DNA from 3 places in the Thalassospira marina genome. Region 3 is predicted to be linked to each of the others. Evidence: predicted binding sites of a transcription regulator. Region 3 holds the regulator's gene; each other region holds the start of a gene.

Evidence for each region. The regulator PhoB, encoded in region 3, activates phosphate uptake and scavenging genes when phosphate is short. The targets are predictions, from matches to a motif close to TNTCATAAAACTGTCA.
Region 1: a site for PhoB is predicted at 2,285-2,300, ahead of CSC3H3_RS10905 (PhoX family protein). Genes of this name have one in related genera too.
Region 2: a site for PhoB is predicted at 3,893-3,908, ahead of CSC3H3_RS10495 (choice-of-anchor I family protein). Genes of this name have one in related genera too.

What each region holds. Positions count from the first base shown of each region.
Region 1 is NZ_CP024199.1:2,382,812-2,389,181, forward strand. It holds gene CSC3H3_RS10900 (5'-nucleotidase) at 1-191, shown strand, start outside; gene CSC3H3_RS10905 (PhoX family protein) at 238-2,157, opposite strand; gene ade (adenine deaminase) at 2,625-4,331, shown strand; gene CSC3H3_RS10915 (MFS transporter) at 4,681-6,063, shown strand; gene CSC3H3_RS10920 (MarR family winged helix-turn-helix transcriptional regulator) at 6,142-6,370, shown strand, end outside.
Region 2 is NZ_CP024199.1:2,289,750-2,296,119, forward strand. It holds gene CSC3H3_RS10485 (sensor histidine kinase) at 1-1,245, opposite strand, end outside; gene CSC3H3_RS10490 (response regulator) at 1,267-1,995, opposite strand; gene CSC3H3_RS10495 (choice-of-anchor I family protein) at 2,238-3,839, opposite strand; gene CSC3H3_RS10500 (NAD(P)/FAD-dependent oxidoreductase) at 4,011-5,093, shown strand; gene pgi (glucose-6-phosphate isomerase) at 5,344-6,370, opposite strand, start outside.
Region 3 is NZ_CP024199.1:3,711,854-3,718,223, reverse strand. It holds gene pstC (phosphate ABC transporter permease subunit PstC) at 1-555, shown strand, start outside; gene pstA (phosphate ABC transporter permease PstA) at 548-1,894, shown strand; gene pstB (phosphate ABC transporter ATP-binding protein PstB) at 1,896-2,702, shown strand; gene phoU (phosphate signaling complex protein PhoU) at 2,723-3,454, shown strand; gene phoB (phosphate regulon transcriptional regulator PhoB) at 3,459-4,157, shown strand; gene CSC3H3_RS16945 (cation:proton antiporter domain-containing protein) at 4,343-6,115, opposite strand.

The sequences.
Region 1 (6,370 bases), 1.3 Mb from region 3:
CAATGAGAACTTGGGGAATTGACGTAAACGAAGCGTTCTTCATGGGCGGAATTGAAAAATCTAACGTATTGAACATATTGAAGCCTCACATATTCTTCGATGACCAAAGAACACACCTGGAGAAGCCGTCATCAACACTACCTTCTGTTCACATCCCATTCGGGATCGCTAATAAAGTTGATACAAAATAGCCTGCGGGTTGAACCCCGCAGGCTACAAAGAGTGTAGGATAGAAATTTAGCCTTCCACTGGAATCCCGTGGATGTAACCCACACCACCGGCAAAGCGGTCGCGGTAGTTTTCGTTGATCAGCGGTTCAAGGTCGGCTTTGACCTTGTCGTGCAGGCCTTTTTCCCAGTCGCCCGGATGCTGGAAGTTGCTCATGATATAGGCGAAGCCGTTCATGTCATCGACAGCATGCAAGCCGGTTGATTCGGCACCGGCCGGGCAGGAAAGGATGCGATCCAGCTTTTTGGTATCGACGTTATAGGCCCACAGGAAGTTATTGACGTGGTTGCCGCTGTCTTCACCCACAAACAGGGTGCGCATTTTTTCGGAGAACTTGATGTTATCCGGGTTGGCGATGCGGTCGATATCGGCGGTGTTGCCGATGGCATCGGGTGTATCAAGGTCACGGCCAACCAGTTCGGGCACAGCCGCCATGGTGACAGGAACCCATTCGCTGTCGATGGCATTGCCTTCGGTATCGGTCTGGCCGCCGGTCATCGGCCATGCGTAAACGGCACCGGCTTTGATCTGGTCAACCTTGATCGGGTTTTTGCCGTCGCTCATGGATTTATAGATATAGGACATGGCGGAATAACCGATCTTGTCCTTGGCATTGACCGTGGTGCCTTCCATTTTGGTGAAGGCAAGTGTGCCGCCAACCAGCGGCGCATAACGGTGCGTTTCAAGATAGGCTGCTGCCTTTTCCATGCCTGGCTTAACGCGAACCCACTGCTGTTTGCCGCTGAACTGGATGGAGGTAAAGCTGTCATCCTTCGGGTCTTCGTGAGCGACATCGATGATGTCGGCAGCGGTCAGTTTATCGGCCAGTGCCTTGATTTCGTCGCTGGTGGCATGGCCCAGAAGGACCCATTTCAGGTCGAACGAACCGCCCTTATCAAGGTCAACGCCTTCGCGCTGCATGACCTTGGCAACATAAAGCTTGCCCGATGACAGATCAGCCGGTTTATCGGCGATAAACATGAACAGGCCGCCATTGGTGGCATCGTCACCCATCAGGGTGGTGCGCTGGTCCGGCATGACCTGAACGAGTTCATGCGAAATACGGCCAAGGCAGAAATGTTTTTTGATTTCGCCGGTGCCATCCGCATTCACGATCACTTCGGGCATGTGGCCGTAATGATAGGGGTTGGCTTTTTTCGGGTCGCCATACAGGCTTTTGCTGTAGGTCTGGAATTCTTCGGACGATGCAGCCTTGGTGGCATCGGGTTCGTATTCTTCGGATGACAGGTGCGTGTTCCAGGGCGACAGGCTGGCTGCACAGGTAATCCAGAGGCCATGAACGGCGCTGGTATCAACCGGATGATACTGAACCAGGCTGAGTTCGCCGCTTTTCGGGTCCTGATCAAAGGTCAGAACGGCAATCGGGGACGGCAGTTTGCCATACATGTCGGTGCCATCAAACGCACGCGAGGTATATTCAAACTGAACCACGGCGAAAACCGTGTTGCCCTTCACACCCGGAACCTTGGCGCCATCAACTTTGATCAGGCTGTAGCCATCGGGGCAATCGGAAAAGAACTGGCGTTTGTCGGGCGAGGATTCATCAATGATCGGGTTGTTGTTGATATCGCGGTATCCACCGGCAACAACCTTGCCACCCTTGCCGTCCGAAACTTCATCACCGGTGATGAAAAGCGGCTTGTAACCCAGTTTGAAAGCCTGCGTCGCGCCATTTTCATACGTCGCAACAAGGCCGGACTTGACCGTGGTGGTTGCCCGTTCGGCATCGGTCATCGGCGCAGCCATGCCAACAAATTCGATCGATTTGACACGGTTTTTCGCCGTTGCGGCAAAGGCCGGGGAGCTGCCCAGAATGGACAGGGCCGAAGTTTCAAGCAACGGAAGGAAGGGCGCGCCCGCAAGAATACCAAGCAGCGAACGGCGGGAAATGCCGGTTGGGCTGGTCATGTCGTTGATCCTTAGAATAACAGACTGAAATGTCGGAAAGAAATCCCCGAGGAATGGAACCGCCTGCCAAGCCCGGAGGTGGACCCGCGACAGGAACAGACAGTGCCGTTATTCTATTTTCGCCGTGTGACAGTTTGATAAAACATTGGTGTCATTCCAAATAACAATGCAGGGGCGAACAGGAACTATTCCGCCCAAATTCAACCAAATGGCGAATGACTGGTGCGTTGCCGATTGCGCTGGTCGCAGGCGATGCGGCAGTTACCAGGGCTTCCGGCAACACCGGCATTCCCGGCATTACCAGCGGCACGGTTACAACACCCCGGCAGGGTCAAATAAAGTTGGGCCGCAACACCGATAAACTGTTCGCGCCAGGAGGGCAGATCATCTAATGCTAGGTGATATGAACCGAAATCACGCTGGCGGCACGGCAATATGGCCTGCTGCCAAAACAAAAGGATCGCGCGATGAACCATTCCCAGCTTTCAAAATGCATTCTGGCCGGTCAGGGCAAAGTCCCGGCAGATATGGTTATTCGCAATGTCGGCCTGCTTGATGTGATTACCGGCACCGTCACCACAACCGATATTGCCATTGTTGGCGACCGCATTGTTGGCACCCATGCCGATTACAAAGGTGATGTTGAAATTGATGGCACCGGCCGCTTTGCCGTGCCCGGTTTTATTGACACCCACCTGCATATCGAAAGCTCGCTTGTCACCCCGCTGGAATTTGACCGCTGTGTGCTGCCCCATGGCGTGACCACGGTTTTGTGTGACCCGCATGAAATTGCCAATGTGCTGGGGGCTGCGGGTATCCGCTATTTCCTGGATTCCGCCGAACGCGCGATCATGGATATTCGCGTTAACCTGTCATCCTGTGTGCCGGCAACGCCGTTTGAAACATCGGGTGCGCAGCTTGAGATCGATGATCTTTTGCCATTTCGCAACCATCCCAAGGTGGTTGGCCTGGCCGAGGTGATGAATTATCCCGGCGTGCTTAATCTTGATCCCGGTATCATGGCAAAGCTTCTGGCGTTTCAGGATGGCCATATGGATGGGCACGCGCCGCTGGTGCGTGGCCTGCCGCTTAATGGATATATGGCAGCAGGTATTCGTACCGACCACGAGGCCACATCGGCCGCCGAGGCCCGCGAAAAACTTGCCAAGGGCATGGCCATTCTGATCCGCGAAGGGTCTGTTTCCAAGGATCTGGAGGCGCTGGCCGAAATCCTTGATGAAAATACATCAAGCTTTGTCGCGCTATGCACCGATGACCGCAACCCGCTTGATATTGCCGAAGAAGGGCACCTTGATGCCCTGATCCGCCGCCTGATCGCCAAGGGACGGCCGCTGCATCATGTGTATCGGGCGGCATCGCATTCGGCGGCCCGCATTTTCGGCCTGAAAGATCGCGGGTTGATTGGGCCGGGCTGGCGCGCCGATATCGCGCTGCTTGACAGCCTTGAAGATTGCAGCGTCAGCGACGTTATTGCTGGTGGCAAACTGGTCACACCTGCCCTGTTTGAAACCCGCGAACAGGTGCCTGCGGTTGGCCTGTCTTCGATGAAGGCAAAGCCGGTTACAGCCGATGCCTTTATTTGCGCGCCCAAACCGGGCCAGAACCAGACACCGGTGATTGGCGTTAAACCCGGCCTGATCCTGACCTTCCGCGAGGAAGCAACCCTTGAAGTTTCGGCCAACGGACTGGTGCCCGACCTTGACGCCGACGTGATCAAGGTGGCCGTGATTGAACGGCACGGCAAAAACGGCAATATCGGCCGCAGCTTTGTCACCGGTTTTGGCCTGAAGCGCGGTGCCATTGCATCATCGGTCGGGCATGACAGCCACAACATTACCGTGGTGGGGGCGAATGATGCCGACATGGCCCTTGCCGTGAACCGTCTGATCGAAATGGGCGGCGGTTTTGCCGTTGCCAATGGCGGCAAAATCACGGCGGACCTACCCCTGCCCGTTGCCGGCCTCATGAGCGAAAAACCGTTCGAAACCATTTCCGATGATCTTGAACATCTGCGCGCAGCGGCCAAAGACCTGGACTGCAAATTGCCCGAACCCTTCCTGCAGGTGGCCTTTCTGGCCCTGCCGGTAATTCCGCATCTGAAGATGACGGACCGGGGCTTGTTTGATGTCGATAAATTCGATTTTGTCAGCTGAGATCGCGGTTAAAAAATACCGCCACATGCCTGCAAACCCTGCCCTGTCAAAGGGCGGGGTTTGTTTATTTCAGGCTTTTGCATTCAAAATCACCCCACAACCAATTGAAATAAAATCACTTTCCTGAAACTCAAAAGATAAGAATTATTATCATTGACTTTATCAACTACATTCCTTATTGGTTGACTTTATCAACAAACCGTAACCCAAACCCGCCAGACGATGATGTTAATCTCTGGCGATATACCGGCCCTTTCCGGGCAGGTCTGATCTTTCAGTTTCAGCTTTTTACGTCATCCACCGTCACTGGCTGCGTGCATTGCATGCGCCGTTTCAGGAACAGTTCTGCATGTCAAAATCACCGGTTATCCACGAGGATGGATTACCCCAGCCCCAGCGTGGCCTTGCCTTTCTGACCATCTCGCTTGCCGTTTTGATGGCGGTGCTTGATGGATCGATCATGAATGTCGCCCTGCCCACCATTGCCCATGACCAGCATGTCAGCCCGGCCCATGCCATTTGGGTGGTGACGGCCTATCAGTTGGCTGTTGTTGTCGCCCTGTTGCCGCTTGCCGCATTGGGCGAGGCAATTGGTTTTCGCAAAATCAACCTTGCCGGGCTGGTGCTGTTTTGTGGGGCTTCCATCCTGTGTGCCTATTCCCCCACGATTGAAATTCTGACCTTTGCCCGCCTACTACAGGGCCTTGGCGGGGCAGCATTGATGAGCATTAACGCAGCCCTGGTACGCCATATCATGCCCATCAAGCTGCTGGGTCGTGGTATCAGCCGGGTTGCCATGGTTGTTGCGATTTCAGCAGCTGCCGGACCTTCCATTGCGTCGGCCATTCTGGCGGTTTCAAGCTGGCACTGGCTGTTTCTGATCAATGTGCCCATTTCGATTGCGGCCTTTGCCATGGGCTATTTCACCCTGCCCTATAACAAGCTTAACGGTGCCAAGTTCGATTATGGCAGTGCGCTTTTGAACGTGCTGACCTTCGGCTTTTTGATTTCCGCCCTGGGCAGCATTGGCACAAGCAGCAATAAACTTCTTATTGGTGGCCAGTTTGCCATTGCCATCATTGCCGGTATCGCGCTGGCCCGCCGCCAGCTTTCGCGCGCCATCCCGCTTTTGCCGATTGATCTGTTGCGCCGTCCGGTTTTTGCCGGTTCGATCATTTCATCGATCTGCGGGTTTTGTGCGCAATTCATCGCCTTTGTTTCGCTGCCGTTTTTCTTTCACGACGTGATCGGCTATAGCGCGGTGCAAACCGGCATGCTGCTTACGCCCTGGCCGGTGGCAACCGCATTGGCAGCCCCGCTTTCGGGCAGGCTGGCTGATAAATATTCGGCGGCCCCCCTTACCACGATTGGTATGGTTATTTTTGCCATTGGCCTTGCGGCGACAGTCTGGCTGCCCAGCGATGCGGGCAATTACACCGTGATCATTGCGTTGATGATTGCAGGTGCTGGCTTTGCCCTGTTTCAAACGCCCAATAACCGCATCATGCTGACCAGCGCCCCGCGTGAACGCAGTGGCGGGGCCAGCGGCCTGCAATCAACCGCCCGCCTGTTGGGGCAGTCCAGCGGGGCGGCACTGGCTGCCATCCTGATTGCACACAGCACCGAATTCAACCTGGCCCTTCTGATGTATACCGCTGCGGGCTTTGCCCTGATTTCGGGCTGCATCAGCGCCATTCGCAACCGCGCATGGCAGGTTGGCATCATTTCCTGATGCCCTTTTCCATCCTTTCCGGGGGCATTGACGCCACCGGGATGAATGATTACCTCGCGAGAAAGACGGAGCCAACAGATGCCCGAAACGACAATTGGCGAAACCCTGCATACCCTGCTTCATGCCTATAAACGGGCATTGCGCCAAGCTTACCAGCAGGCTGAAATCCCCCTTGCCATTTCGCATATCCGCACCCTTAAGGGCATCAATTCCGTTCCCGATTGCACGCCATTGGCACTATCAACCCGCACCAAACACGACAAAGGCCAGCTGACCCGTCTTCTCAAGGACCTGCTGGCTGAAAACC
Region 2 (6,370 bases), 1.4 Mb from region 3:
GGTTGCATCCAGGCTTACATAGGCGCGATGGCCGTATTTCAGGGCATTGTTGATCAGGTTGGTAAAGGCACGGCGCAGCGTCCCTGCCCGGCATGTCAGGCGAATGCTGCGTTTATCACCAAAGGAATGGGCTTCTTCGTTTTTGCTGCCAAAAACCGTATTGACCAGATTAAAGGTCAGCGGCTTTGGCCCTTCAAAGGTTACCGGGCGGCCCAGATCGGCGTAATCATCGCAAATCGCCTCAAGCACAGACGTAAAATCAACGGTGCGTTCTTCTTCCTTGTGAATCCAGTCACCCAGAAAATCCAGCGCGTCGCTTAACAGCTCATCCATTTCATCCAGGTCGCGCAGCACCGTTTCACGCAATTCATCGTTATCAATAAATTCGGCACGCAGGCGAAGGCGTGTACTGGGTGTGCGCAAATCATGGGAAATGGCTGCAAGCATCCTAGTGCGGTCTTCCAGCATCCGGGCAATTCGAAACCGCAAGGCATTATATGCTTCTGCCATCGAACGGGCTTCTACTGGTCCACGTTCTTCAACCGGGTCGCCTTCAACTTCATCGCCATTTTTGCGAATGGCGCTTGCCAGTGTTTTAAACGGCCCGGCCAACAAATCGGCCAGGGCGGCAAACACGGCCAGTACGGCAATCACCCCAACCACAAACATGATAAACACAACAGAAGGCGTTGCGTAATCGCTCCATAACTGGGCATGCGACAGCATCATGCGTCGGCCGGAAGGAAGGGTCAGTTCTATTTGGGCTTTCAGGCCAAGGCGGGCAATTTCACGGGATAGCTGGGCGAAAAACAGGCTGGGGCTTTTGGCCTGCTCAATAACATCACGTTGCTCTGCACTCAGGCGGCCATGGCGGAAATGGACCTTTACCGCCGTTGGCCAGCCAGCATCGCCCAAGCGAACGGGCATCGCAATATGTTGTGCCGGGCGGGAATATAGCAGCAGGCTTTCAACTTCCTGTGCGGGCAGGATTTCCACATGAAGGCCATCCTGCGCCCCCACATTTCGGGCATTTCCACGCAGTTCCGGGTTTTCCGCAATCAGCACCAGTTCACGAATGGTGAAACCCAGCGTATAGGCGCGACTGATGCGTTCGGACCGGTCAATAATGTAAAGCGACGCCATGCTGGCAAGGGTTGCAATAATCACCCCGCCAATCATCATGATCAGGAAAATGCGCCCACCCAGTGTTCTGGGTTTATACCAGCGAGGATTTACCGTTGCCACCTTGCCCCTGCCCTTCGCGGATCAAGCCGGGACAACATCGGCACAAAACTGATAGCCAATGCCGCGCACGGTTTTGATCAGTTTGGGGTTCTTGGCATCTTTTTCGATTTTGCGACGAAGACGGCTGATCTGAATATCGATGCTGCGATCAAACGGGATCGAGCTTTGACCGCGCACAATATCAACCAGTTGATCACGCGATAAAGGCCGCTTGTTATGTTTCACCAGGGCACGCAGCAGTGAAAATTCACCGGTTGAAAGATGCACGACAACATCATCGGCATCGCGCAATTCCCGCGAACCAAGGTTTAACACCCACTCGCCGAACCGCACCTTTTCGGCACTGTTTTCGGTAATTTCCGCTGTCGTACCTGTTTCAGCACGCCGGAAAATGGCCCGGATACGTGCCAGCAGCTCGCGCGGATTAAACGGCTTGGTCAAATAATCATCCGCGCCAAGTTCCAGGCCAAGGATACGGTCTGTATCCTCGCCCACTGCCGTCAGCATGATAATCGGCACTTTGGACGTGCGGCGCACATCACGGCACAGCGCAAAACCATCCTCGCCGGGCAGCATGATATCAAGGATCAAAAGGTCGATATTCCAGTCCCGCAGGGCTTTGCGCATTTCGGTTCCATCCGAAACCGTTGTCATGCGATAGCCATGCTGCATCAGAAACTTTTTTAACAGCTTCTGGATTTCCTGGTCATCATCAACAACCAGAATATGGGGTTCACGACGGGAATTCAGCCTCTGTCTCCTGCAAAATCAATGGCTTTTTGCCAATCGCGGCGGAGTGTAATCGGTTTTTGTAACAAATTGAAGCATTCTGCGTGCGCGCCCAACCGTAAACACCGATACAGTATGCCAAACTGTTACCATACCAACCCAACATGCCCCCTAAAAACGGTGCAGGGGCGAACCAACCTTTGATCCGCCCCTGCCTGTTTTACGTTGTTAAACGCCATAAATAGCGTTCACCATATGATCGTTTATTTCAGGTCATAAAGCTTGGTGCTGCCCGATACTTCGGATGCAACCACCAGCATGGCATTGCCCGTCGGGCTGTGGGCGGCATCAATAAACAGCATGCCTTCCGGTGCCAGTTCACCGGCAGTATCCTTTTCCGGGTCACCATCAAAATTACGATCGGTGTGATAGGTCACAAATTGCGGGTTTGCCGGATTGGTCAAATCATAGACCATAAATCCGCCCTGGCGTTCCAACCCGATAAAGGCATAGGGCACGCCATTCACATAACCTGCGGCCGCACCTTCCGGTTCCGGGCCTTTGTCATCGGAACGGTCGTCAAAGCTGCCATTTTCGGTATTGTTGGAATTGAAATCCTTGGGCAGATAGGCACCAGCATATTGTTCAAACTGGTCACCGCTATCAAAAATCATAGCTGCCTGATCATCAAGCACCGCAAATGACCGGCCACCAAAGCTGAAAAGCTGGTCAAAGTCACCATCGCCATCAATATCACCCTGCGCCGTGGTTACCTTCAAACGGCCCAGATTTTTCTTTTTCTGAAGCTTTTCAGCATCGGGAAACGCCATCGGGTCCAGCTTCAGGTCGGCAACACGGGCTTCTTCGCTATAGCCCTTATAATCGCGGGAATCCCCTTCATTGGCGATGATGTAATAATTTTTACCACCAATTTCGATACCGGCAATGGTGTCGGGCATATACATGCCAAAGACCGGCCAGGGTTTGATGCGAACCGCATCATCCTTGTTGCTGGCATCCATGGCATTAACCATGTGGTCCTTAAACCCAAGACCAACCACATCACTGACACTGGCCGATGCGATATCGATAATCGCAATGGCATTGTTTTCCTGCAAGGTGACATAGGCCTTACGGTCGTCCGGGCTGATGGCGATATATTCCGGCTCGATATCCTGTGCAACGCTGGATGTACCGGGGTTTGCAGTGCGCATGCCATTTGGCAGCTTTTTATCATTCAGCGCGTCAAAACGGGCAAAACGAACATTGGCATTGGTAATTTTCGTCACATCACCGGGCACGGAAATTACTGCAACGCTGCCTTCCGGGTCATTATCAAAGGCATCGTTTGGTTCACCTTCATTGGCAACCAGTACGTGTTTGCCATCATGGGTGAATTTGATCATGTCGGGCAAGGCGCCAACCTGAACGGCAGCTTTGAAATTACCGTCAATGTCAAAAAATACAGCCTGGCCCGGTGCCTGTTTGTCGGTATTTTCAACCGCGGCAACCACCAGCCCGTTATGAACCGCAACACTGTTTGCCGCCTTACCCCATTGCGACAGCGCAATGGTTCCCAGCTTTGAAACATTGGTCGGGTTTGAAATATCAAGAATATCAATGCCTTTATCGCCACCATTCACAACAAAGGCGCGCTTGCTGGCTTCGTCATAGGCAACAATCTCAGCACCACCTTCGTCAAACAGATGGGTACGATATTCGCCAAGGGGCGCAATGTTCAAGGTATGGGCCACTTCATTTGCACTGCGAAGGCTGATGCCTTTTTCCATGGACGGTCCATTTCCCGCACAGGCCGAAAGCAAACCGGAAATGGCAACGCCTGCCATCAAAATCGAACGACGCATCACTTGTCCCCTTTAATTAAAATTGGCAAATGCCGCACAATGCCCGCTTGGGGTAACGTTTTTATGACCATGATATGACGCTTTCATAAATATCTGCCGGCAATAAGTGCTCTGTTTTGCTGAATTTTACGTATCAATCCAATAACAAACGCAACAGGACACCTCCTTGCCATGCCGTCTTTCGATATTGCTGTTATTGGTGCCGGAATTACCGGTTTGAACGCCGCCAACATCCTGCATAAAGCCGGGCACAGGGTGCAGGTTTTTGAAAAAAGCAGGGGTCTGGGCGGCCGCCTTGCCACCCGCAGAACGGATGTCGGCATTTTCAATCACGGTGCGCAATTCGCAACGGCCCGCCATCCTGATTTCATTCGCTATCTTGAACAGGGTGTCAAAGCTGGTATCGCACAGCATTGGCGACCTGAAAAATGGCAGGACGGTTCAGATAATGAAACATCTGCGCTGGTTCCGACCGGCTCGCTCGCCCGCGATGAAAACCCTGGACGGGCAGAAACCTGGTATCGCGGGCACCCGGCCATGAATAACCTGGTTTCCGCGCTCAATACCGGTTTTACCATTCATCGTAATGTTCGAATTGCGCGGATTGCCCCCGTCTCCCGAAACCGGTTTGAACTTCTAAGCCACCCTGTCACCCTCCAGCAGGCCAATCCACTATCCCACGGGGTTTTCGATGGCGTTATCGTTGCCATTCCGGCCCCGCAAAGTGCTGAAATCCTGATGCCGCTTTCACCACGGTTTGATGTGTTGGATGACGTCGAAATTGCACCGTGCTGGGCGGTAATGCTGGCGTTTGCGCCTTCAAACCCGATCCCTTACGATGTTTTTGCCAGTCCCGACCCTGCAATCGCCTGGATCGGGCGTAATCCCGATGGCAACACAGCCGCAGGGAACGGCGAATATACCCGCTGGACAATCCATGCCTCCGTCGAATGGTCCCGCGAACATCTGGAAGATAAAGCCAGCAATGTTGCCGAAACCATCCACGATCTTGCCCATCACGTATTTAAAGAGGCAGGCATCACACTGCCGCAGCCTGTTTTAAAGCAGGCTCATCGCTGGCGATATGCCCGTACCACACACCCCCTTGGACAAAGCCACATTGCATCTGCCGACGGACGCATCATTGCCGCCGGGGATTGGTGCATGGGCGCACGCATCGAGGCTGCCTATCAAAGCGGGGAATCTGCCGCACACGCGATCATGACATCCCTGCAAACCCCATGGCTGGGCTAGAGCACGTCGTGTTTAATCTGTATCATTTTGTTTGTTTTTGGCGAACCGTTTGGCAAGGCACAGCGTTTGAGCGATGCGGCGCATCGGTCAAACGGTGCAACGCCGCGAAATGTCGCCAAAATCAACCCCTTCGGGCCAAGACTGTCTCCGGCAAAATGATGCAGATCAAATGTGACGTGCTCTATGGGGCATGCAAAATAAAAAGGGCAGCGCCGGATGACGCTGCCCTTCAAGCTTATGCTTTATAAAATCAGGATTGAAGTGTGCGCAGTTCCGCAATCAGACCCGCGGTCGATGCATCACGGCTTTCGGCACTTTCACTGCCCTGCACCATTGGCAACAGTTCTTTTGCCAACTGTTTGCCAAGTTCAACGCCCCACTGATCATAGGAATTAACATTCCAGATCACGCCCTGAACAAAGATTTTATGTTCATACATCGCAATCAACCGACCCAGAGTAAATGGATCAAGCTGGCGATACAGGATCATGGTGCTGGGCTTGTTACCGGCAAAAACCTTGTGCGGCGCCAAAACATCAATGTCATCGGCGGACATGCCCTGCAAATCCAGTTCATGGCGCACTTCGGCTTCGGTTTTGCCAACCATCAGGGCCTCGGCCTGGGCAAAGCAGTTCGCCACCAGCTTGTCATGATGGTTCTGCAAGTCATGCAACGGTTTCGCCGCTACCATAAAATCAACCGGGATCAATTCGGTTCCCTGATGGATCAACTGGTAAAAGGCATGCTGGCCATTGGTGCCCGGTTCACCCCAAATGACAGGGCCGGTTGCGGTTTGAACCGGCTTGCCATCACGCGTGGTTGATTTGCCATTACTTTCCATATCGGCCTGCTGCAAATAGGCCGGCAGGCGCGATAAATGCTGGTCATAAGGCAAAATCGCCTGGCTCGAAGCCCCCAGAATATTGCGATACCAAACACCGATCAGGCCCAGAATAACCGGGATATTTTCGGCAAGCGGCGCCGTTTTGAAATGCTGGTCCATTGCCGCACCACCGCGCAGCAATTCTTCAAACCGGTCATAGCCAACAGCCAGAATAATCGGCAAGCCAATTGCCGACCAAAGGCTGTAACGGCCACCTACCCAATCCCAGAAACCAAAGGCATTGGCGGTATCAATGCCAAATTCCGCGACCTTATCAAGGGCAGTTGAAACGGCGACGAAATGCTTTGCCACCGCCCCGTCATCACCCAGCGCATCAACAAGCCAGCTACGTGCAGAATAGGCATTGGTCAGGGTTTCGTCGGTGGTGAAGGTT
Region 3 (6,370 bases):
GCTGGTGTGCCGACGGTCGTTTACGGTTTCTTCGCCGCATTGACGGTCGCTCCCTTCCTGCGCGATAGCGGTGCGGTTCTGGGCCTCAGTGTCAGTTCGGAAAGTGCGCTGGCGGCCGGTCTGGTCATGGGGATTATGATCATCCCGTTCGTATCCTCGCTGTCGGATGACGTGATGTCGCAGGTGCCCCAGGCATTGCGCGATGGCTCCTACGGTCTTGGGGCAACCAAATCCGAAACCATTCGCCTGGTTATTTTCCCGGCTGCACTGCCCGGTATCGTTGGCGCCATCCTGCTGGCGGTGTCGCGTGCAATTGGTGAAACCATGATCGTGGTGATGGCTGCCGGTCTTGCCGCCAATCTGACGGCAAACCCCCTGCAGGCCGTAACCACCGTGACCGTCCAGATTGTGACCCTGCTTGTGGGTGACCAGGAATTTGACAGTGCAAAAACCCTGTCGGCCTTCGCTCTTGGTCTGGTTCTTTTCCTAGTGACCCTGGGCCTGAACGTGTTCGCCCTGAAGGTTGTGCAGAAGTATCGCGAGAAATATGACTGATATGGCATCCTTGATGGAAGATCGCGCCGCTGGTTCCGATGCTGCCAACCTGCGCAAGCCGGTTGACTGGGACAGCGCCCACATCGCCCGCAATATCAAAAAGCGTTATGCCGCCGAACGCCGCTTCAAGGCCTATGGTCTTGCCGCGATCATGCTGGCACTCGCTGCCCTGGTCATGCTGGGTTATTCGATTGTCTCCAAGGGCTATAGCGCCTTTGTGCAGACCTTTGTCCAAATCGAAATCACCTTTGACCCGGCTACGATTGACCCGGACGCGACCCGCGACCCGGCAGTAATCGGCCGCGCCAATTTTGATGGCCTGATCAAGGATGCCCTGCGTGCACGCTTCCCTGAAGTCACCTCGCGGTCGGAAAAGCGCAAGCTTTATGACATCGTTTCAAGCGGTGCATCCTATGACCTGCGTGAACGCGTGCTCGATAATCCGTCGCTGATCGGGCAGACCCGCAAGGTCTGGCTGATTGCCGGTGATGATTTCGACATGCTCAACAAGGGCTATATCAGTGCCGAAACCAGCGAAGCCAGCCGCCGTCTTGATGACGACCAGATCGGCTGGTTCCAGTCGCTGACCGATAGTGGCGCGATTGAAAAACGTTTCCATACCCGCTTCTTCACCAATGGTGACTCCCGCGAACCGGAACTTGCCGGTATCTGGGGGGCGGCCGTGGGGTCGTTCTATACGCTGATCGTTACGCTGGTTCTGTCCTTCCCGATTGGTGTGGCTGCGGCCATCTACCTTGAGGAATTCGCCCCGAAAAACCGCCTGACCCAGGTTATTGAAGTCAATATCAACAATCTGGCGGCTGTTCCGTCCATCGTGTTTGGTCTGCTGGGGCTGGAGCTTTACCTCAATGTAATGCATCTGCCGCGTTCGGCCCCGGTTGTCGGTGGTCTGACCCTGGCCCTGATGACATTGCCGACCATCATCATTGCCGCACGCGCGGCGATCAAGGCTGTACCGCCGTCCATTCGTCAGGCTGCTTTGGGCCTTGGGGCATCGCCGGTGCAAACGGTCAGCCATCATGTGCTGCCGCTGGCAATGCCGGGCATCCTGACCGGGACCATCATTGGTATGGCCCAGGCACTGGGTGAAACGGCACCGCTGCTGATGATCGGCATGGTGGCCTTTATTGTTGATATTCCGGGCAGTGCGATGGATGCGGCAACGGTTCTTCCGGTGCAGATCTATCTGTGGGCAGACAGCCCCGAACGCGCCTTTGTTGAAAAAACCTCTGCGGCGATCATGGTATTGCTGGCTTTCCTGATCCTGATGAACGGGTTGGCCGTGTTCCTGCGCAAGAAATTTGAACGGAAGTGGTAAAATGGCTGTTGTAACTGCTGACGCAATGACAAACGCACCGCACACGCGCGGCAAGTCCAAAATGGCGGCCCGCGAACTGAACCTGTTCTACGGTGATGCCCAGGCGCTTTATAATGTCGATCTTGATGTTGTCGAACGCGAAGTCACCGCCCTGATCGGCCCGTCGGGCTGTGGTAAATCCACGTTCCTGCGTTGCCTGAACCGCATGAACGACACCATCGATGGCGTGACCATCAATGGCAAGGTCACCCTTGATGACCGCGATATTTACGATAAATCGATCGACGTTGTGCAGCTTCGCGCCCGTATCGGCATGGTGTTCCAGAAACCGAACCCCTTCCCGAAATCGATTTTTGATAACGTGGCCTATGGCCCGCGTATTCATGGTCTGGTCAATTCCCGCGACGAACTTGACGAAATCGTCATGACCTCGCTGGAAAAAGCCGGCCTGCTTAAAGAAGTTAAAGACCGTCTTTCCTCACCGGCAACCGGTCTTTCCGGCGGTCAGCAGCAGCGCCTTTGCATTGCGCGTGCGGTTGCTGTCAGCCCTGAAGTCATTTTGATGGATGAACCCTGTTCCGCGCTTGACCCGATCGCGACCGCCAAGGTCGAAGAACTGATCGACGAGCTGCGTTCGAACTACACAATTGTCATCGTCACTCACTCCATGCAGCAGGCCGCGCGTGTGTCGCAGCGCACGGCTTTTTTCCACCTGGGTAAACTGGTGGAAGTCGGCGAAACGGACCAAATCTTTACCAACCCGCGAGACGAACGGACCAAGGGTTACATCACTGGTCGCTTCGGCTAAGCCGGGCAGGAGGTAATTCGATGAGAAAAGAAGAAAGCCATATTGTCAGTTCATTCGATGATGAACTGACCCGGTTGAACAATATCATTTCCCAGATGGGCGGCCTGGCCGAAAGCCAGCTGATTTCGGCGATCCGCGCGATTTCCAAGCGTGATTCCGAACTGGCTGAACAGGTCATTGTTTCCGACCTGCGCATCGACAAACTTGAACAGGAAGTTCAGGATTTCGCCGTTCGCGTTCTGGCACTGCGCCAGCCGATGGCCGATGACCTGCGCCAGGTTGTGACCGCGCTCAAGCTGTCAAACGATCTTGAACGTATTGGCGACCTTGCTAAAAACATCGCCAAACGTGCCCAGGTTCTAAACCAGATCCCGCCGATCCGCCCGGTTCAGGTCATTCCGAACATGGCCCGTCTGGCACAGGAAATCATCAAGGACGTTCTGGACGCCTATATCGAAAACGATGCTGAAAAAGCACAGCGCGTTTGGGCCCGCGACCAGGAAGTCGACGATATGTACAATTCGCTGTTCCGCGAATTGCTGACCTACATGATGGAAGACCCGCGCAATATTACCGCATCGACCCATCTTTTGTTCATTGCCAAAAACATTGAACGCATCGGTGACCATGCCACCAACATTGCCGAAACGATCTATTACCGCATCAAGGGTGAAGATCTGCCGGTTGATGGCCGTCCCAAAAATGATGCTGCCAATTTCGCTGTGATTGAACCCAACGAGGCAGGGGAATAACAGGATGGATCCTACGGTTCTTATTGTCGAGGATGAAGCCGCCATCGTCACGATGCTGCGCTACAACCTCGAACGGGAAGGCATGAATGTTGTCGAAGCCGGTGACGGGGACGAAGCCCTGAAAATCATGGCTGAAACCCATGTTGATCTGGTCCTTCTGGACTGGATGCTGCCGGTCATGTCCGGGATCGAAGTATGCCGTCAGATCCGCCGTAAACCTGAAAGCCGCGATTTGCCGGTGATCATGGTGACCGCGCGTGGTGAAGAAGGCGACCGTATTCGCGGCCTCGATACCGGGGCCGACGATTACGTGACCAAACCCTTTGCCATTGGCGAATTGCTGGCCCGTATCCGTGCGCTTTTGCGCCGCTCCGGCCCGGCGCAACCACAGGGGCAGTTGATCTATTCCGATATCGAAATGGATCTGGCTGCGCATCGCGTCAATCGCAGCGGTAAACCCATCCATCTCGGGCCGACGGAATTTCGTCTTCTGCGTTATTTCCTGGAGCATCCGGGCCGGGTTTTCTCGCGCGAACAGTTACTTAACGCTGTTTGGGGGCCGAATATCTATGTCGAAACCCGCACGGTGGATGTGCATATCCGTCGTCTGCGCAAAGCCCTGAACGATGTCAAAGGCACCAAGGACGTTATCCGCACCGTTCGCGCGGCCGGTTATGCCCTGGATGATGACGCGGCTGCCTGATCGGCCTTTTTATTTATCGTAATTGTGACAGAATTTCGCAATTTACACTGAAAATACAAGGCCCTGTCACATTGGCAGGGCCTTGTTTTATTTCTGCTGGCAAGTTGATATTCAGCGCCGCGATGTATGTTGTCAGGCAAATGACACTGGCTGCTGTTCATGGGCCTTGGTTCTCGGCCCAGCATCTACGCTTTGTTACCGGCCCCGGTGCCTTTGGTGCCCACAGGGGCCGTTTTCGTTGCGGAGGCGGATGAATGTCCTGACGACCGCGGGGCCAGTTCATTCATCAGCAGCATGTCCGCCCGGCGGAATTTGGCAATTTCAGCATCAATTTCATCCTGCGGTACATCACAGGCTGACAGCACATGGTCCGACAGGCGCAAACCCGTTTCCAGCACTTCGGGGATGGCAGCATTGGCACCGCTGCGCGACAGGGCACCAATATGGGAAATATCCTGTGCGCGGGCGAAAATCTTCAGATGTGGGTAATGCTGGCGCAGCAATGCCACGGTTTTTTCGGTTTCATGCGGCGAACCCATGGCAACGGCGGCAACATGGGCCTGTTCTGTGTGGGCTGCCCGGAAACTTTCCGGCCTGGAACCATCGGCGAAATAAACCGGCAATCCTTCGGCCCGGCCGCGAGCCACCTGTTGGGCGTCGGATTCCAGAACGATAAAGGGAATGTTGCGGGTTCTTAACAACCGTGCCAGCACCCGGCCAACACGCCCGCAGCCGATAATCAGCACATGGTGTTCCACACCTTCGGTATGGGCTTCAATATCGCCAAGCTGGTCGGTTTCACGCGGATGCAGGATATCTTCCAGCTTTTTGCCCAGGCTGATCAGGCTGGGTGTTACGGCCATGGAAATGGCAACAATCGGCACCAGAATGGCGGCAAGTTCGGGGGTAATGGCACCGTTTTGGGCGGCCAGTGTAAACATCACAAAGGCAAATTCGCCGCCACCGGCCAGCCCCATCGCAATGCGGATCGAAACCGCCCGGTCAAACCGGGTTGCCAGCGACAGCACAAACAGGATCGCCGCCTTTATCAATAGAAGGGCAACCACGCCCATAACCACCGTAATCGCGTGGTGGTACACCACCCCGATATCGACCGACATGCCCACCGACATAAAAAACAGCGACAGAAACACCCCACGAAACGGGGCAATGTCTGCTTCGATCTGGTGGCGAAATTCGGTTTCGGCCAACATCACACCGGCAATAAACGCACCCAGCGCCATGGAAAGCCCGGCCATTTCCGTAAGCGTACTGGCCGCCAGCACGGCAAACAGGGTGCCAATGGCAAACAGTTCGGGGTTATGCAGGGCGGCAATGGCGCGAAACATCGGGCGCAATAAATATCGCCCGGCCAGCAATAACACCGCAACCGCCCCAACTCCGGCCAGGATGCTGACCCAGGGGCTGGTGGTGCTGGTGGTGTTGCCTGCGGCCTGCACCATAATCAGGAACGGGCCAACCGCCACGTCCTGCAACAGCAAAACCGCAAGGGCTGCGCGGCCAAACCGGGTGTGAAGCTGGCGTTCATCGGAAAGCTGTTTGAGGATAATCGCGGTCGATGACAAAGCCAGCGCGCCGGCAATCACCAGCGCACTTGGCAGTGGCAGATCAATCGTCATCAGCGCGACAAAACCGATGCCCAGCGTGACAATAATTTGCAAAACACCAAGGGCGGCAAATTTACCGCCAATCACGCGCAACCGTTCACGCGACAGTTCCAGCCCGATCATGAAAAGCAGGAAAACAACGCCCAGTTCGGCAACGGTGGAAATGTCCCTGTTGCTGGGAATAAGCCCCAGCCCGAACGGCCCGATCACCAGCCCGCCAATCAAAAAACCAATGATGGAATTGGCACGCAGGCGCTGGGCAATAGGCACTGCAATCACCGCAGCACTTAAAATCAGGAACAGCTCGAACAGCACATTGCTATGGGGCATGAATAATTATCCAGGGGCGTTGAATTTCAGGCCAGTCACCAAACGTTCCCGGTTATTCTTACCATAGCGCAATGCAATGAAAAAACGATGTAAATCTGGGATATGGATTTGCCGATGGCGACGGTGAGGGCAGCGAAAATCGGGCAGGGCGAATTGATCAAAATCGATGGCTGGTGGCGGTGCCGTTGTGGGCTGGCAGTGAACCTTTCGGATTTTTGGATGCCGGGGGTAACAAGAAATTCCGCACCCGTTTCT